Regions from separate parts of the Microbacterium foliorum genome, predicted to be linked through region 1. Evidence: predicted binding sites of a transcription regulator. Region 1 holds the regulator's gene; the other holds the start of a gene.
The links. The regulator LexA, encoded in region 1, represses DNA repair genes until DNA is damaged. The targets are predictions, from matches to a motif close to TCGAACANNTGTTCGA.
Positions count from the first base shown of each region.

Region 2: DXT68_RS16410 (HNH endonuclease signature motif containing protein) is a predicted target of LexA. The motif match lies at 1,326-1,341, and genes of this name have one in related genera.

Region 1 covers NZ_CP031425.1:2,356,965-2,366,050, forward strand. The annotation lists gene hisB (imidazoleglycerol-phosphate dehydratase HisB) at 1-184, opposite strand, end outside; gene DXT68_RS11115 (histidinol-phosphate transaminase) at 181-1,275, opposite strand; gene DXT68_RS11120 (LysM peptidoglycan-binding domain-containing protein) at 1,344-1,706, opposite strand; gene lexA (transcriptional repressor LexA) at 1,988-2,674, shown strand; gene DXT68_RS11130 (S9 family peptidase) at 2,710-4,575, shown strand; gene smpB (SsrA-binding protein SmpB) at 4,576-5,052, opposite strand; gene ftsX (permease-like cell division protein FtsX) at 5,139-6,053, opposite strand; gene ftsE (cell division ATP-binding protein FtsE) at 6,050-7,129, opposite strand; gene DXT68_RS11150 (DUF2510 domain-containing protein) at 7,267-8,904, shown strand; gene prfB (peptide chain release factor 2) at 9,003-9,086, opposite strand, start outside.
Region 2 covers NZ_CP031425.1:3,472,265-3,481,350, reverse strand. The annotation lists gene sigJ (RNA polymerase sigma factor SigJ) at 1-51, opposite strand, end outside; gene DXT68_RS16415 (SDR family oxidoreductase) at 314-1,159, shown strand; gene DXT68_RS16410 (HNH endonuclease signature motif containing protein) at 1,352-2,701, shown strand; gene DXT68_RS17030 (hypothetical protein) at 3,177-3,341, shown strand; gene DXT68_RS16400 (DUF808 domain-containing protein) at 3,418-4,335, opposite strand; gene msrB (peptide-methionine (R)-S-oxide reductase MsrB) at 4,488-4,985, shown strand; gene msrA (peptide-methionine (S)-S-oxide reductase MsrA) at 4,982-5,527, shown strand; gene DXT68_RS16385 (alpha/beta fold hydrolase) at 5,872-6,681, opposite strand; gene DXT68_RS16380 (catalase) at 6,840-8,291, opposite strand; partial or broken gene gvpH (gas vesicle protein GvpH) at 8,290-8,565, shown strand; partial or broken gene DXT68_RS16375 (Fur family transcriptional regulator) at 8,485-8,778, opposite strand; gene DXT68_RS16370 (hypothetical protein) at 8,872-9,086, shown strand, end outside.

The DNA of each region.
Region 1 (9,086 bases):
CGCGGACGGTGAGGTCGGTGAGCGAGTGCTTCGCGAACGCCGTCAGCATGTGGTCGAAGAACGGCACCGACGTGTCGATGCGGCTCGATCCGGTTCCGTCGAGGTTCAGCTCGAGTTCGACGGTGGACTCCGACGTGCTGCGCACGCGCGTGGCGGTGCGGTGTGTCGGGGCGGGGATGCTCATGAATCCGATCCTATCGAGGCGAGGGCGTCGAGGAATGCCGTGGTCTCGGCCTCCGTTCCGGCGGTGACGCGCAGGTGTCCGGGGATCCCGACGTCACGCACGAGAACACCGCGGTCGTACAGCTGCTGCCACACCTTTCGAGGCTCAGAGACACCCCCGAAGAGGACGAAGTTCGACCAGGAATCATGGGGGGTGTAGCCGAGTGCCTCCAGCGTCGCCGAGATGCGATCGCGCTGCTCGACGATCTCGGCGACCATACCGAGCATGACCTCGGAATTGCGGAGCGCCGCGACGGCGGCCGCCTGTGTGAGGGCGCTGAGGTGGTAGGGAAGGCGGACGAGCCGCAGCGCATCGATGAACGCGGGGTCCGCAGCCAGATATCCGACGCGGGCACCCGCGAACGCGAACGCCTTGCTCATGGTTCGCGAGACCGCCAGTCGCGGGCGCCCCTCGAGCAGGGTCAGCGCGGAGGGCGCCTCCCGCGGAGCGAACTCCTGGTAGGCCTCATCGACCACGACGATGCCACGTGCTACCTCGTACACGGCCTCGATCACGTTGAGTCCGAGGGGGGTACCCGTCGGGTTGTTCGGTGAGCAGAGCAGGATCACGTCCGGATCGGTGTCGACCACCTGGGCTGCCGCTTCTTCGGGGGTGATCGTGTAGTCGGGCTGACGGGTGCCTGCGACCCAGCGTGCACCGGTCCCCTGCGCGATCAGCGGGTACATCGAGTAGGTCGGCGCGAAGCTGAATGCGGTGCGACCGGGACCGCCGAAAGCCTGCAGGATGTGCTGCAGCACTTCGTTCGATCCGTTCCCCGCCCAGATCTGCTCAGCCTGCAGGCCGTGGCCGAGGTAGTCCGCGAAGCCATCGCGAAGCGTCGTGAACTCACGATCCGGGTAGCGATTGACGTCGCGGAGCGCCACGGCGATGTCGTCGAGGATGTCGCTCGCCACCGCATCGGGCACCGGATGCGTGTTCTCGTTCACGTTCAGCGCCACCGGCAGCGGAGCCTGCGGGGCACCATAGGGCGTGAGCCCTCGGAGGTCGTCACGGAGCGGGAGGTCGTCGAGTGATGCAGTCACCCTTCCCATGGTAGGCCGCGCGCGACCGCCTCACTCCGAGGTGACGGTGAATGAGCGGTCGACTGTGCGGCCGCGATTCACTCCGAGTACTGTGCGGGGATCGCCAGCTCCTGGCCGATCTGCAGCGCGCCGCTGCGGAGGGCGTTCAGGCGGGTGATGTCTCCGATGACCTCGCGCGGGTCTGCCCCGGGCGCCACCGACTCGGCGATCGACCAGAGGGTGTCGCCCGGCATCACCGTGACCGAGGCGAAAGATGCGGTCGCGACCTGCTCGCCCGAGGCCATGGCGCTGCCGCCGCTCAGCGCGGCGAACCCGATGCCCGCCGCGAGGGGCACTGCGGCCAGAGCGAGCACGACGCGGCGGCCACGTGCCGTCAGCCGGAGCTTCGTCGCCGCACGGGGCGAGACGATGGCTGCGTTGCTGAAGGTGATGGTGCTCATGTCGTACTCCTCTGCATCTACCGCGTGAGCGGTGAAGGTGGCGTAGCGTTCGCATTCGCGACTCGGCCGGGAGCCGTGAATGCGAAGCTACGTTCCGAAGTTATCTTCGAATTCGAACATCTGTCAAGCGTTCTTCGAAAAACCGGGCCACGAATCCCTCGACACGCTCGAACAGATCTTCCAGATCGAGGTGATTCTCGGATACGGTTTCGATAACAACACCCCACCACGGGCCTCCGACATTCGAACTGAGACGCCGGATCGCACACCTGAGGAGCACCATGAGCGACATCGCCGCCCCCGAGTCCGACGCCCCCCGCACGCGTCGCCGGAAGAGCCTGAGCCCGAAGCAGATGGCGATCCTCGAGGTCATCCAGACATCGATCAGCCGCTACGGCTACCCGCCGAGCATGCGCGAGATCGGAGACGCGGTGGGGCTGAAGTCGCTCTCGAGCGTCACGCATCAGCTCGGCCAGCTCGAACTCAGCGGCTACCTCCGCCGCGATCCCGGCAAGACGCGCGCCATGGAGGTCCTCATCGACCTCCCCGGTTCGGGCACCGAGAATCCGGACGACGTCGCGACCCCCGTCGGCGACGCCGCACTGGTGCCGCTCGTCGGCCGCATCGCCGCGGGAGTCCCGATCACCGCAGACCAGCAGGTCGAGGAGATCTTCCCCCTCCCCCGTCAGCTCGTGGGCAAGGGCGACCTGTTCATGCTCAAGGTCTCGGGCGAATCGATGATCGACGCCGCGATCTGCGACGGGGACTGGGTGGTCATCCGCTCGCAGAACAGCGCGGAGAACGGCGAGATCGTCGCCGCCATGCTCGACGGCGAGGCCACCGTCAAGGTCCTGCGCCGCCGCGACGGCCACACGTGGCTGCTGCCCCGCAACTCCGCCTTCGAGCCGATCCTCGGCGACGAGTCGGTCGTGCTCGGTAAGGTCGTCGCCGTGCTCCGCGCCGTGTGACGGCGGTCTTCTCCGACGCGCCGTAGGCTCGTTCCATGTCGTCGCCGTTCGGTACCTGGCCATCGCCCTTCTCCCCGTCATCCGTAGCCGCATCCTCACCGCGTTTCGACGGCGCCGTGTTCGTGGGAGACGAGATCTGGTGGGGCGAGAGCGTCCCGGCCGAGAGTGGTCGGCGCACCGTGCGCAGCACCTCGGGCGCAGAGATCCTGCCGGCGCCGTGGAGCACCCGATCCCGCGTTCATGAGTACGGCGGCGGTGCGTGGACGGCCGACGCCGCGGGGACCCTGTACTTCGTCGACGCGGACACGCAGCGTGTGCACCGGATGAGTCCGGGCGACGCCCCGACACCGCTCACGTCGCCTGGCCCCGCCCACGGCGGCCTTCGCGTGCAGCAGGGGCGGCTGTTCGCCGTGCGCGAGGACCTGACGTCAGAACCCCATCGGCGCGCGATCATCGAGATCCCGGTGGACGGCTCGGCCGCGGAGGACTCCGCGAGACTCTCGATCGTCGCGGAGGGCCCGTCTTTCTATGCGCATCCCGCTCTCTCCCCCGACGGCACGCGCATCGCCTGGGTCGAATGGTCCGCTCAGCGCATGCCCTGGCAGCAGGCGTCTCTCATCGTGTCCGACGGCACCCGACGCGTCGTTCTCCCGACCCTGGCCGCACTGCAGCCGGAGTGGGACGGCGACGACGCTCTCCTGTTCTCCGACGACCCCAGCGGCCGCTGGGCCCTGTACCGTCAGCGCCTCGACCACCTCGACCCCGAGGGCGAGCCCGTCGGCGTCGGCGAGGCGACGGACGACGCCGACACCGGCTATGGGCTCTGGGTGTTGGGCAACCGCTGGTATCGGCCGCTGGAGGACGGCCGCATCGTCCTCGTACGCACACAGGGCCGCGACGAGGTCGCCGCCCTTGACCACGATGGACGGATGCGCCGGCTGGACGTCCCCGCCGACGGCCACGTCAGCGTCGATGACGTCTCCGGCTCGCGTGTGCTGCTCTCCGGCGACAGCTCCCGTGCCGCATCCGGTGTCTGGTGCGTCGATGTGGACAGCGGTGTCGTGACGACGGTCGCGGGTGGCCGACCGGTCGATCGCGACTGGATGCCGCCCGCATCTCAGATCGTGGTCGACGGCGCTCACGGCACCGTGCACGCCTTCGCCTACCCGCCCGCTCACCCCGAGGCCACGGCTCCCGAGGGCGAGCTGCCTCCGTATCTCGTGCTCGTGCACGGCGGACCGACCGCGCATGTGACGGGGGCCGCATCCTCTGCGATCGCGTTCTACACGAGCCGCGGCATCGGCGTGCTCGACGTGAACTACGGCGGGTCGAGCGGCTACGGGCGCGCCTACCGTGAGCGTCTCGACGGCGGATGGGGCATCGTCGACGTCGACGATGTCATCGCCGCGGCGCGCGGGCTGGCCGATGCGGGTCTCGCGGATCCCGCGTGCATCGCGATCCGCGGGAGCTCCGCCGGGGGCTGGACGGTGCTCTCGGCGCTCGTGCGCGGGGGAACCTTCGCCGCAGGCATCAGCCGCTACGGCGTCACCGATCTGCGGATGCTGAGCGCGCACTCGCACGACTTCGAGGCCCCGTACATCGAGGGACTCGTCGGACCGCTGCCTGAAGCGGAGGACCTCTACATCGAGAGGTCTCCCCTGACCCACGCCGACCGCATCGACGTGCCGGTGCTCCTCATGCAGGGGGCGGAGGATCGCGTCGTCCCGCCCGCCCAGTCCGAGGCCATCCGTGATGCGCTGGCAGAACGCGGCGTCGACCACGAGTACGTGCTGTACCCGGGCGAGGGCCACGGATTCCGCTCGTCCGAGACCATCGTCGATGCGCTCGAGCGTGAACTGCGCTTCCTCGGGCGCGTGTTCGGGTTCAGTCCCGCGGACTGATCACTCGCCGACGCGGTTGCGCAGCCGCATGGCCCGGTCGGCCTCACGGGTGTCCTGCCGCTCACGCAGGGTCTGACGCTTGTCGTACTCGCGCTTTCCCTTCGCCAGAGCGATCTCGACCTTCGCCCGTCCGTCCGAGAAGTAGAGCTTGAGCGGGATCAGCGTGTACCCGCCGGCCGAGACGGCATGGGAGAGCTTCGCGATCTCCTCGCGGTGCAGCAGCAGCTTGCGCACGCGCTTCGACGCGTGGTTGGTCCAGTGACCCTGCGAGTACTCCGGGATGTGCACGGAGTCGAGGAAGACCTCGTTGCCTTTCACGAAGGCGTAGCCGTCGCTCAGGTTCGCGCGCCCCTGGCGCAGCGACTTCACTTCGGTGCCGGTGAGCACCATCCCCGCCTCGTACGACTTCTCGATCGTGTAGTCGTGACGTGCGCGACGATTGGTCGCGATGACCTTCTCCCCGCGTTCCCTGGGCATGCTTCTCTCCTGATCCGCGTCGTGCAGTGGTTCTCGAGCCCCGTCCGGGGCACACGACAGCCTGTCAGTCTATACCGGCCGCGACCTCAGGTACGCAGCCATCTGCGGATCGCGAATCCTGCCGACAGGGCGGCCAAGAGCACGCCGATGCCGATGAGGACGGGCACCACGACCGCGGCATCCTGCATCCCGATCCAGGTGGTGATGAACGGCACGCGTCCCCGGAGGTAGCCGTTGACGCCGAAGTGCACTCCCGCGACCACCGCGGCGCTGGCCAGCACCGACCCGAGGAACGCGGCGAACACCCCCTCGAGCACGAACGGGGTCTGGATGAACCGGTTCGACGCCCCCACGAGGCGCATGATCCCGATCTCCTTGCGTCTGGCGTACGCCGACAGCCTGATGGTCGTGCCGATCAGCAGGATCGCAGCGATCAGCATGAGCACGGCGATCCCCACCGCGATGTAGGTGGCGACGGTGAGCGCAGAGAACAGCGGTTCGAGGTACTGCAGCTGGTCCTGCACCTGCTCGACACCGGCGACGCCGTTGAACGCCTCCGCGATCACCTGCGACTGCCCCGGGTCCTTCATCGTGACGAAGAAGACCTCGAAGGCCTGGTCGGGTGTGATGACGCTGGCCTGGTCCTCGCCGAGCTGGTCGACGAGCTTGGCGTAGGTGTCTTCCTTCGAGTCGAAGGTGACCTCGCTGATGAGCGGTGCCAGCGCCTCACCCTCGAGTTGCGCGCGCACCGCGTTCACCTGGTCTTCGGAGGCCCCGCCGTCGACGCAGGTGTCCTTCTCGGAGATGTCCGAGCACATGTAGACCGCCACCTGGGCCCGCTCGGTCCAGTAGCCCCGCATGGTGCCGATCTGGCCCTGCATCAGGATCGCCGCTCCGACGAACGTGAGCGAGACGAAGGTGACGAGCACCACCGAGATCACCATCGAGATGTTGCGGCGAAGTCCGCCGAGAGCCTCGGCCAGGATCAGTCCGATTCTCATGAGGTGGGCCCCACTTCATCTGCGCCGTCGTCGGACAGGCCGAGCCGATCGGCCACTCCGAGTTCTGCGACGTCCACGGTGGGCAGCACGATCGGATGCGTGCGGGGGCCCACTGCGGCCTGCGTCGGGACCGCCGCGTCCTCGGGCGCGATCACATCGGAGGATGCGGGCACGTCGGACGGGGCTGCCTGGGCCTCGGGCGTCTCCGACGCGCGAGGAACGGCATCGGACGACGTCGCCGCAGCCCGGCGCTGCGCATTGAGCTCTTCGCTGAGGGCCGCGCGGACGACCGAGAGGTCAGCCGTCTGGCGCTGGACCTCCTGCACTGCGGTGAGCGCGGCTGCCGCTGCGGCCCCACGCACCTCCTCGGGCACGAGTCTCGGGATCTTCGAGGTGTCGCCGTATCCGCCGTGCACCTCGTCTCTCACCATCACGCCGTCACGGAGCTCGATGACCCGGCGCTGCATCTGGTCGACGAATGCCGCTTCGTGCGTGGCCATCAGCACCGTGGTGCCCCCGGCGTTGATGCGCGCCAGCAGCTGCATGATGTCGACCGAGGTGGCGGGGTCGAGGTTTCCGGTCGGCTCGTCGGCGAGCAGCACCTGTGGGCGGTTGACCAGCGCCCTCGCGATCGCGACGCGCTGCTGCTCACCGCCGGAGAGCTCGTGCGGCATCCGCTTCTGCTTGCCGTCGAGCCCCACCAGCGCAAGCGCCTCGGGGACGGCCTGCTGGATGAAGCCTCTCGAGGAGCCGGTCACCTGGAGCGTGAACGCGACGTTCTGATAGACGGTCTTCGACGGCAGCAGTCGGAAGTCCTGGAACACGGATCCGATATGGCGGCGGAAGTAGGGGACCTTGCGGTTGGCGAGCGATCTCAGATCGCGCCCGAGCACGGCGACCCGGCCGGTCGTCGGCACGTCTTCGCGCAGGATGAGCCGCAGACAGGAGGACTTGCCCGAGCCCGATGCTCCGACGAGGAAGACGAACTCCCCGCGTTGGACTTCGAAGTCGACCTCGGACAGCGCGGGACGCAGGGTCCCGCGATAGCGCTTCGTGACGTTCTCGAACCGAATCATGGCGTTTCGAGCCTAAGCGCGCTGTGCATCGACTCCGCGAGCGACACCCCGCTCGCCCCCGGAGTGTCGCCGTGCACTGCTATACATGAAAGTGCCGATCCATGCCGTCCGCGTGGACGCGACTCCGAGGGGGAACCATGACGACGCCTGCAGGCTGGTACGACGACGGATCCGGCCGACAGCGCTGGTGGGACGGCGCCCAGTGGACCGAGCACTTCGCTCCCCTGGCCGACGACGCACCCGCGGCTGACACGACCGGCAGCGATGTCACCGGCAGCGATGTCACGGGCAGCGATGCCGGAGCCGTCGAGACCGCTGCGGCCGCGCGCGACGAGGCCCCGCATGACGCTGCCGCCGCCGAGACCGCAGACGCGATCGGCTCGGTCGCCGCTGTCGAGAGCCAGTCCTGGAACACCCCGGCCCCGACCGACGCCGACGACGTCGAAGCCACCTCGGATGCCGCCTCCGCCGACGCGGGCTCCGCTGATGCTGCTCCCGCCTACGGATCCGACACTACCCCCGCGTACGACGCCACACCTGCGCACGACGCCACACCTGCGTACGACGACACGAACGCCGCATCCGGATCCGACGCGGGCGAGCCGGCCGCGACATGGCCGCCCACCGACACCGCCGCGGCTGCCGGCACGGACGCTGACAGCGGCACCGAGGTCAGGAACGAGAATGCGCCCCAGTGGCCGGATCAGGGCTTCGCCGCTCCGGGTGCCACTGCTGCCGCCACTCCCCCGAGCGATCCGGGGTCGCCCTACGGACACCCCGCCCCCTCCTACCCGGGCGCCGGAGCCTCCTACCCGGGCGCGGCTGCTCCGGAACAGCCGCAGCAGTACCAGGGCGCACCCGGATATCCCCAGACGACGCCCGGCTACCCCCAGACGACGCCCGGTTACCCCCAGACGACGCCCGGCTACCCCGGCGCATCCGCGTACGCTCCGCCCGGCCCGGCCTACGGGGCAGGCGGCGGCTATCCCGCCGCGTACGGCAGCCCGGCTCCCGTCGAACCGCCGCGCCTGTCCATCGTGGGCGTGGTCGGACTCGCGATCGCCGGCCTCGGCACGATCCTGTCGTGCATCCCGGCGACCTTCGTCTTCGGCTGGATCCTGCTCGCCGCCGGCTTCATCGTGTCGCTGATCTCGATCTTCCTCAAGGGCAAGAAGTGGCCGGGCATCGCCGGTCTCATCCTGTCGGTCGTCGGCACGATCCTCGCGGTCGTGGTGGCCATCGTGTTCGTGACGTCGAGCGTCGCCCAGGCCGTGCGCGACCTGCCGACCACGCCGCCGTCCAGTGACTCCGACACCGGTACCGACCCCGGCACCGACGAGGGTACGGATCCCGGTACCGACGGAGGCACCGGCCCCACCGACGTGGTCCAGGGCGAGATCGGCTCTCCCCTCACGATCACGCAGATGTCGGGTACGAGCGAGGTCACGGTCAACTCCGCGACGTGGGCGACCGAGGACGGCTCGAGCATCCCCTCGACCAACGGCGGGTACGTGATCCTCGATGTGACCTTCACGGGCGTATCGGGCACGAGCTACGTCAACCCGTTCTACTTCGCACTCACGACCGCCGAGGGCACCGAAGGCACCTACGACTACTACGTCGACGGCATCGTGGCGGAGGAGCTTGCTGAAGGCGACACCGTCTCGGGCAAGATCACCTTCGACGTCGCCAAGAGCACCGCGTACCGGATCACCTTCACGGACGAGCTGCTGCAGGACGTCGCGAGCATCCGGTTCACCGCGTCCGAAGGCTGACCGACATACGAGACGCCCGGCGATCATCATGATCGCCGGGCGTCTCGTGTATGCGGGGCTCCATGCCGGACGAGGTCACTCCTCGTCGCCGCACGCGGTCAGTCTTCGTCCTTGCGCTTGCGCCAGCGGATTCCGGCCGAGATGAAGCCGTCGAGGTCGCCGTCGAACACGGCGGCAGGGTT
Region 2 (9,086 bases), 1.1 Mb from region 1:
TGCGAGCAGACGGCGGCGTTCGCGGAAGACGTCGTCGAGATCGTCGTCCATGGGTGTCTCCTCCGGTGCGGCATCCGCCGTGTTCTCGTCCTGTGTCGCGCTCGTGGGTCGTGCTCGTGCTCGCGGGGGCTCTTGCCGCGCGTTTTCTGTCGGTGCTTTCCTGTCGCGGGTGCCTTCGCAGGATATGACGACGCAGGGTGCGCACGTGTGAGGCCTCACATTCTTGACGGCCGTCCCGTCATCACAGCGGGAGGGTGCGCGGTGGGCGCACGCACCGCGCGAAGGCGTGTTCCCGGAGCAGAGAGGAAGTCGGATGAGGATCGCCGTGGCAGGAGGAACGGGTGTCGTGGGTCGGCATGCCGTCGCGCAGGCGCGGGCCGCGGGGCATGAGGTCGTCGTGCTCTCGCGCGCGGGCGGCGTCGACGTGGGCCGTGTCGACGTGGGCCGTGTCGACGTGGGCCGTGTCGACGTGGGCCGTGTCGACGTGGGCCGTGTCGACGTGGGCCGTGTCGACGTGATCACGGGCGCGGGTCTCGTCGCGGCGCTGCAGGGCGCGGATGCCGTGATCGACGCCACGAACACGACCACCCTCTCGGCGACGAAGGCGATCGCCTTCTTCGAGACGGCGAGCCGCACTCTGCTCGCTGCGGAGGAGGTGGCGGGTGTCGGGCATCACGTCACGCTGTCGATCGTGGGGATCGACGGGATCGATTCGTCCTACTACGCGGGCAAGCTCGCACAGGAGCGGGCGGTGGCGAGGGGACCGGTGCCTTTCACGATCGCGAGAGCGGCGCAGTTCCACGAGTTCGCCGGGCAGATGCTCCAGCGGATGCGCGGGCCGGTGGCACTTCTGCCGAGGCTGCTCATGCGGCCGGTGGCCGCTCGGGAGGTCGGCGCGCATCTGGTGCGGGTCGCAGAGGGTGCGCCGGCCGGTCGGGCGAGCGACCTGGTCGGTCCGCGCGATGAGATCCTGCTCGACGTCGCCCGACGGCAGCTCGCGTATGACGGTCTGCGCCGGCGCGTGGTGGGGGCGCGCCTGCCCGGCGCATACGGCACGGGGCTCGCGTCGGGGGCGCTGCGCGGCGGCGCCGATGCCCGGCAGGGGCGCATCAGATTCGACGAGTGGCTGCGCAGTGAGGATCACGTGCGCGGCGAGTGAGGCCGCAGCGCGCTGTGGTGGGACGCGTGTGCGCCCGGTGTGGAGGCGGCGTCGCACAGTGTGGAGGCGCCGTCGCACAGTGTGGAGGCGGCGTCGCGCAGTGTGCGGGCGCCGCGATTGCGCGGCGAGTGAGGCCGCAGCGCATGCCGGCATTCCGACCATAGTTTAGAACATATGTACTAAACTGAGACCATGACCACGACCCGTCTGACGCCGCTTCTCGAGGCCATCGAGCGCCTCGGCGATGCGTGGGCCGATGCGGAGAGAAGCACCGATCTCTCGCGGTCCGAACTGCTCGACGCGCATCGCGCGGTCGGCGAGGTGCAGCGCTGTCTCGACGGGCTCCACGCCGAACTCGCGGCGACGATCGCGCACGAATCACGGCCGGAACTCGGCCCCGACGGGTTGGCCAAGGAGCAGGGATTCCGCAACGCCGGAGCACTGATCGCGACCACGACGGGCGGTTCGCCGGGCGATGCTAAGCGCCTCATCACGGTGGGTCAGGCCGCCGCACCGCGCAGCAACCTGCTGGGTGAGGCCCTGCCCGCGAAGTACCCCGCCCTGGCGGCAGCGCTCGCCGCGGGTGAGATCTCCGTGGCAGCCGCCGCGGTCATCGTCGCACTGCTCGACCGGCTTCGCCTCCGGGTGGGGGCGGCGCGGGTCGACGAGGCCGAGGGGCTGCTCGTCGCTCGCGCCGCGGGGATGACGCTCGACGACGTGCGCACGCTCGTCGCCCGCACCGAAGCCTGGCTCGACCCCGATGGGGTGGCTCCCAAAGAACAGCAGTCGCGTGATCGTCGCTCCCTCACCATGTTCGAGCGCGACGGCTCCTTCCACCTGAACCTGCAGACCGACATCGCGTCGAGCGCGCCCATCAGGGCAGCGATCCAGGCCTACGTGTCCGCGACGTTCCAGGCGCGGATCACGGCACCCGAGCCCGGCGCGGCCGACGCCGATCACCGCACCGTGGTGATGATCCAGGCCGACGCCATCACCGCCCTGTGCGAGCATGCGATCGCCTGTGACAACGGCGGGATGCCGGCGACCGGCGCGACAGTGGTGGTGCGCGTGAACCTCGACGACCTCACCTCGGGGCGGGGAGCCGCGACGATCGACGGCAGCGACCAGCCCGTGAGCATCAGCACCTGCCGACGGATGGCAGCGGGTGGCGGGATCATCCCGGTGGTGCTCGGCTCGGCCGGAGAGATCCTCGACTGGGGCCGCGAGAAGCGACTGTTCACGCGGGCGCAACGTCTCGCCCTCGTCGAGCGAGACGGTGGATGCGCGATGTGCGGCCTCCCGCCCCAGATGACCAAAGCGCATCACATCAGGTGGTGGCAGCGCGACACCGGGCCGACCGATCTGAACAACGGCGTACTGCTGTGTGAGTCGTGTCATCACCGCATCCACGACAACGGATGGGACATCAGCGTCGACGGTGTCGGTGTCGCCGCGCGGGTCTGGCTCATTCCTCCGCCGCACGTCGATCCGGCGCGGACTCCTCGCCTCGGAGGACGGGCTCGCTATGACGTCGCCGCGTGACGATACCCGTGAGCGCGGGCGGGCATTCGTCTGTCCCCCAATCGGCCTACAGACGAGGTGCCGACAACCCGCTACGGTTTGCCACGAGGCGCACGGGCATCTCGATCGACGGAGAAGAGAAATTATGAAAACGCATGCGCAGTGCCGGGCCCTGTGGCTCGCGCCACGGGTGCGGATCGCGCTCACGCTGCTGATCGGGGGGCTGCTCATCACCGGATGCACGCCGTTGATGTCTCCTCCGTCGCGTACTCCATCGCCCGTTCCGGCGGAAGAGACTGGGCCGTCCTCGGCCGCTCCTTCCGAGTCGATCCTCACTCCCGAGTCATGGGAGCTCGTGCCAGGCGAGACCGTTCTTCAGGCTCGAAGCGGATCCGAGCCGAGCGGAATCGACATTCCTATGGACGGAGCGGGCAAGACGTACGTCATGTACGCGATGTGCTCCTCAACGGAGGGGCTTTCTGTCGAGGCGATCGGAATGCGCAACGGCGAGGAGTACGTCGTCTCCGAATGGGACGTCACCTGCGACGAGGTCCCCAGCAGGAGAACGAATTACACGGACGAGGCATCCGCGACGCATCTGCTCCGTCTCTCGACCGAGGGGACGGGGGCATGGGGATTCGTCCTCGCTGACGCCGCGTGAGGAGGGCGCATCACGGCCTCCAGACGCGTAGACGGATCCGTTGACGGACGCGACGAGCGATGCGCCGAGGGACGCGTTAGGCGTGCACGTCGACGGGGGATTCCCCGCCCTCGTGGAAGTTCGGCTTCTTGCCGAAGAGCTTCGCGATGCCCAGCACGATGGCCACGATGATCAGGCCCGCGATCAGCCCGGCGATGGCAGAGAACAGGGTGTCGCCGATCCAGACGATCACACCGCCTGCGGGCTCGAGGAGGTGCTCGATGCCATGCAGGATGTCGGCTCCGAAGTGCACGCCGACCTCGCCGAGATTGACGAGCAGCAGGTGGCCACCGACCCACAGCATCGCGACGGTGCCGAGGATGCTGATGAAGCGGAACACTCCCGGCATCGAGCGCACGATCCTGGTGCCCGTGTGGCGCACGCGCTGCACCGGGCTCTTCGCCATCTTCAGGCCGATGTCGTCGATCTTCACCAGGAGCGCGACCGCGCCGTACACCACACCGGTCATGATCAGGGCGATCACCGCGAGGATCGCGAGGGTGGTCCAGATGTCGAGACCGGCCTCGAGATTCGCGAGCGAGATCAGCATGATCTCCGTAGAGAGGATCAGATCCGTGCGCACGGCGCCGAGCACCAGCTTCCGCTCGTCGCGCGCGCTCTCGTCGGCGTGCCCGTGCTGCACGCCGAACCACTCGAGCACCTTCTCGGCCCCCTCGAAGCACAGGTACGCTCCGCCGAGGATCAGCAGATAGGGCAGCACCCAGGGTGCGAAGGCGGTCAGCAGCAGCGCCACGGGGATGATGATCAGGAACTTGTTGGCGAGAGACCCCACCGCGATCTTCGCGACGACCGGCAGCTCACGCGCAGGCGTGATGCCCTGCACGTACTGGGGTGTCACGGCGGCGTCGTCGATCACGACGCCCGCGGCCTTGGCGGATGCCTTCATCGCCGCGCTCAGAATGTCATCGACGACCGCGAGCAGTCCAACCGACATGTGTGTCTCCCCTGTGGTGTGTGTGGCGGAGCAACTCTATCGACTACGACGAAACTCACAGCCCGCTCACAGTCCTGCGGGACCAAAACCGGGCATCCGCCGGTTGTGCTCTATGACGCCGCAGCCAGCTGCGTCGGAAAAGGAGACGCATCATGTCGAATGACTACGGCAGGACTCCGGAGGCCGTCAGCGACCTCACCCACCTGCAGTACGAGGTGACGCAGGAGGATGCCACCGAACCGCCCTTCCGCAACGCCTACTGGAACACGCACGACGATGGCATCTACGTCGACGTGGTGTCGGGTCAGCCCCTCTTCTCATCGGCCGACAAGTTCGACAGCGGCACCGGCTGGCCGAGCTTCACCCGGCCGATCGAAGAGGACGCGGTCACCACGCGCACCGACCGGAAGCTCTGGATGACGCGCACCGAGGCCCGCTCCACCGGAGCCGACAGCCATCTCGGGCACGTGTTCGACGACGGACCCCGCGCCGCCGGCGGCCTCCGCTACTGCATGAACTCCGCCGCCCTGCGCTTCATCCCGGCTGACAGCCTGGAGGATGAGGGGTACGGTCGCTACCGTCACCTCTTCGCCGGCGCCGACGCCGATCCCGACACCACCACCACCCCCACCTCCGAGGAGCAGTCATGACAGACACCGGAACCATCACCCGCACCCCAGGCACCGAGACCGCCGTGCTCGCAGGCGGCTGCTTCTGGGGGATGGAAGACCTCATCCGCCGCCAGCCCGGAGTGCTCGACACCCGGGTCGGCTACACCGGCGGATCGAACGACCACGCGACCTACCGCAACCACCCCGGCCACGCCGAGGCCGTGGAGATCGTGTTCGACCCGACCAAGACGACGTACCGCGACATCCTCGCGTTCTTCTTCCAGATCCATGACCCGTCGACGCTCGATCGGCAGGGCAACGACCGGGGGTCCAGCTACCGCTCGGCGATCTTCCCGCTCTCTCCCGAGCAGGAGACCGTCGCCCGCGACACCATCGCCGACGTCGACGCGTCGGGCCTGTGGCCGGGCAAGGCCGTCACCGCGATCGAGCCCGCCGGACCCTTCTGGCAGGCCGAGGAAGAGCACCAGGACTACCTGATCAAGTACCCGAACGGGTACACCTGCCACTTCCCGCGCGCCGGATGGGTGCTGCCGAAGCGGGAGCAGAGCGCCGCGGTCTGATCGCCGGCCCGTCCGTCCCCTGAGCGAGCACAGCGAGACGAACGGCCCGGTCCGTCTCCGTTCGCCGGCCGAGCGCAGCGGAACGAGGGGCCGGGTCCGTCTCCGTCCCCTGAGCGAGCGCAGCGGAACGAGGGGCCCGGTCCGTCTCCGTCCCCTGAGCGAGCGCAGCGAGACGAAGTGCTGGTCTCGTGCCCTCGTGACTCCGTCCCCTGAGCGAGCGCAGCGGAACGAAGGGCCCGGCCCGTCTCTCTCCGTCCCCTGAGCGAGCGCGGCGAGACGAAGGGCTGGTCTCGTGCCCTCGTGACTCCGTCCCCTGAGCGAGCGCAGCGAGACGAAGGGCCGCGTCAGCTCCCGGACAGGAAGGCCAGGGCCGCCTCCTTGAAGGCGCGGGATCCCGGAGCGTTGAAGTGATTGCGGTCCGGGATCTCGAAGAACCGTCCCTGCGGGGTGGCGGAGGCCAGAGCGCGGGAACCCTCGATGATCGCATCCTTCGATCCCGTCGCGAACAGGATCGGACTCGCCGGAGCGTTCGACGGATCCGGGTCGATCGTCCGTGACGAGCGCATCCCCTCGGCGAGGGCGACCAGCGCGGCGAGGTCGTTGCCGGGCACGCGTTCGGTCAGCGTGATGTAGTTCTGCGTCGTCGGATCCGACACGGGGGTCCCCTCCGCCAGATACGCGCGCACCTGATCGAGATCCAGCCGGGCGAGCGGGATCCCGTCCGGCACCCCGCCGAGCACCGCACGGCCGATGCGCTGGGGCAGGTCGCGCACGACCTCCCAGCCCACGCGCGCACCCAGCGAGTACCCGACGTAGAACGCGTCATCGACGAGATACGCGTCCATGACCGTCTCGACATCCGTCGCGAGGGTGCGGATCCCGTAGGCATCGGCCTGATGGGGCTTCTCGCTGTGCCCGTGGCCGCGCTGGTCGAGCGCGAGAACGCGATAGCCGGCCTTGGTGAGTTCCCGCACCCACCCGGTGAGCACCCACGTGTCGCGGGCGCTGGAGGCGAAGCCGTGCACGATCACCACCACGGGCGCGTCGAGGTCGCCCCACGTGTACGTCGCGAGGCGCGTGCCGTCCGCCGCGTACACCTGCTGGGGCTCAGGCATGTTGTTCAGGTCGGAGAGAGGGACTGCCACGGCATCCATTCTGGCCCTTCCGAACGACCGTGGCCGCGCACGCGACGGGGGCCGACACGCCACCCGCAGGACGGTTGGTACAAAACCATCCTGCACGTGGCGTGTCGGCCCCCGAAGTGGAGTGGGCCGGTCAGCGGATGCCGGTCAGCCCATGCCGAGCGGACCGCTCAGAAGCGGGCGCGCAGCGCGTCGCCGAGCGAGGCGTCGACGTTCGTCCAGTACTGGAAGAAGCGCTCGCGGATCGCGTCGATCGTGATGCCCTGACCCTGACCCGTGAGGGTGTCGAGGAATCGGGCGCGCTGCTCGTCGTCGAAGACCATGCGGTACAGCGTGCCGGCCTGACCGAAGTCGTCGTCGTCGAGGTGCAGGGTCGCCGCCGAGCGGATCAGCTCGCCGTCCGACTCCCAGCTCGCCTCGACGCCGGCCAGCGGGTCGGCCTCGGGGCCGCCCTCGGGGCCGTACGAGTTCGGGGTGTACACGCGGTGCTCGGCCGGGTTGAACCGGTACTGCATGTGCCCCTCGTGCATGTAGTTGCGCACCTCGGCGGCATGCGGCTGGTTGACCGGCAGCTGGTTGTAGTTCGTGCCGACGCGGTGACGCTGGGCGTCGGGGTACGCGAAGACGCGCGCCATCAGCATCTTGTCCGGGGAGATGCCGGTGCCGGGCACCTGGTTGCCGGGCGAGAACGCCGCCTGCTCGATTTCGGCGAAGAAGTTCTGCGGGTTGCGGTTCAGCGTGAACGTGCCGACCTTGATCCGCGGGTAGTCCTTCTTCGACCACGTCTTGGTGAGGTCGAACGGGTTGAAGCGGTACTCCTTCGCCTCGTCGTACGGCATGACCTGCACGTAGACGTCCCACGAGGGGTGCTCGCCGCGGGTGATCGCATCGAACAGGTCGCGGCGGTAGTGGTCGGCATCCGACCCTGCCAGCTGCTCGGCCTCGGCCGCACCCATCGCCTCGACGCCCTGGTTGGACATGAAGTGGTACTGCACCCAGAAGCGCTCGCCCTGGGCGTTGACCCACTGGTAGGTGTGCGAGCCGTAGCCGTTCATGTGGCGCCAGCTGCGGGGCAGTCCGCGGTCGCCCATGAGGTAGGTCACCTGGTGGGCGGATTCGGGCGAGAGGGTCCAGAAGTCCCACTGCATGTCGGCGTCGCGCAGGCCGGAGTCGCCGAGGCGCTTCTGCGAGTGGATGAAGTCCGGGAACTTCATCGCATCGCGGATGAAGAACGTCGGGGTGTTGTTGCCGACGATGTCGAGGTTGCCCTCGGAGGTGTAGAAGCGCAGCGAGAATCCGCGCACGTCGCGCCAGGTGTCGGGGGAGCCCTGCTCACCGGCGACCGACGAGAAGCGCAGCAGCGTCTCGCTGGTGGCGCCCGGCTGGAACACCGCGGCACGGGTGTACGCCGAGACGTCCTCCGTGACGACGAACTCGCCGAAGGCGCCGCCGCCCTTGGCGTGCGGGTTGCGCTCCGGCACACGCTCGCGGTTGAACGAGGCGAGCTTCTCGACGAGGTAGCGGTCGTGCAGGACCGTGGGGCCGTCGGCGCCGACGGTGAGCGAGTGCGCGTCGCTCGGTGCCGGGGTGCCGGTCTGGGTCGTGGTGTTCGGTTTCGTCATGTGCTTCTCCTTCTGCGCGAGGCGAGACGAGGGCATCCGTGGGTCCGGGTGCTCTCGGTGTTCACGCCTATGCGGCGTTCTGGCAACTGGGGCACAGGCCCCAGAAGGTGACTTCGGCTGTTCGGACGGTGAATCCCCCCGCCGAAGACGGGGTGAGACACGGCGCATCGCCGACGACGCAGTCCACATCGCCGACCGCACCGCACCGGGTGCAGACGACGTGGTGGTGGTTGTCGCCGATGCGCCGTTCGTAGAGCGCTGCGGAACCTGCCGGTTCGATCCGACGGAGCAGGCCCGCCGCCGTCAGGTCCGCGAGGATGTTGTGCACCGACTGGATCGACGTCGTCGGGAGCACCGCCGACACGGAACGGTAGACCCGCTCCGCATCCGTGTGGGCCATGGATTCCATCGCCTCGAGCACGGCGACCCGGCCCGCGGTCGCCCGCAGTCCCGCGTCGCGGAGCGCGGAGTCGAGTTCGGTGTCCATGCCTCGACTGTACCTGTTGTTTTGAGTTGTTCAAAAGACCGGCGTGTCGGCATCGGCGGTTGCGCACATCGTGCAGATGCGTAGCGTGGAGTGATGGCTATGAGACGAGCGGCGACGATCGGACTGATCCTGGCGGCGGGCATCGCGCTCGCCGGATGCACGGGGGAGGCCACCGGTTCACCCACCGGATCCCCGGCAGGGTCCCCCTCCCCGTCGGCGTCGACACCGCTGCCCACAAGCACCGGGGAGGCGGCGGCCGCCGACGAAGCCCTGCTGCCGATGCCCGTCGAGGAGATCAAGGACTGGGC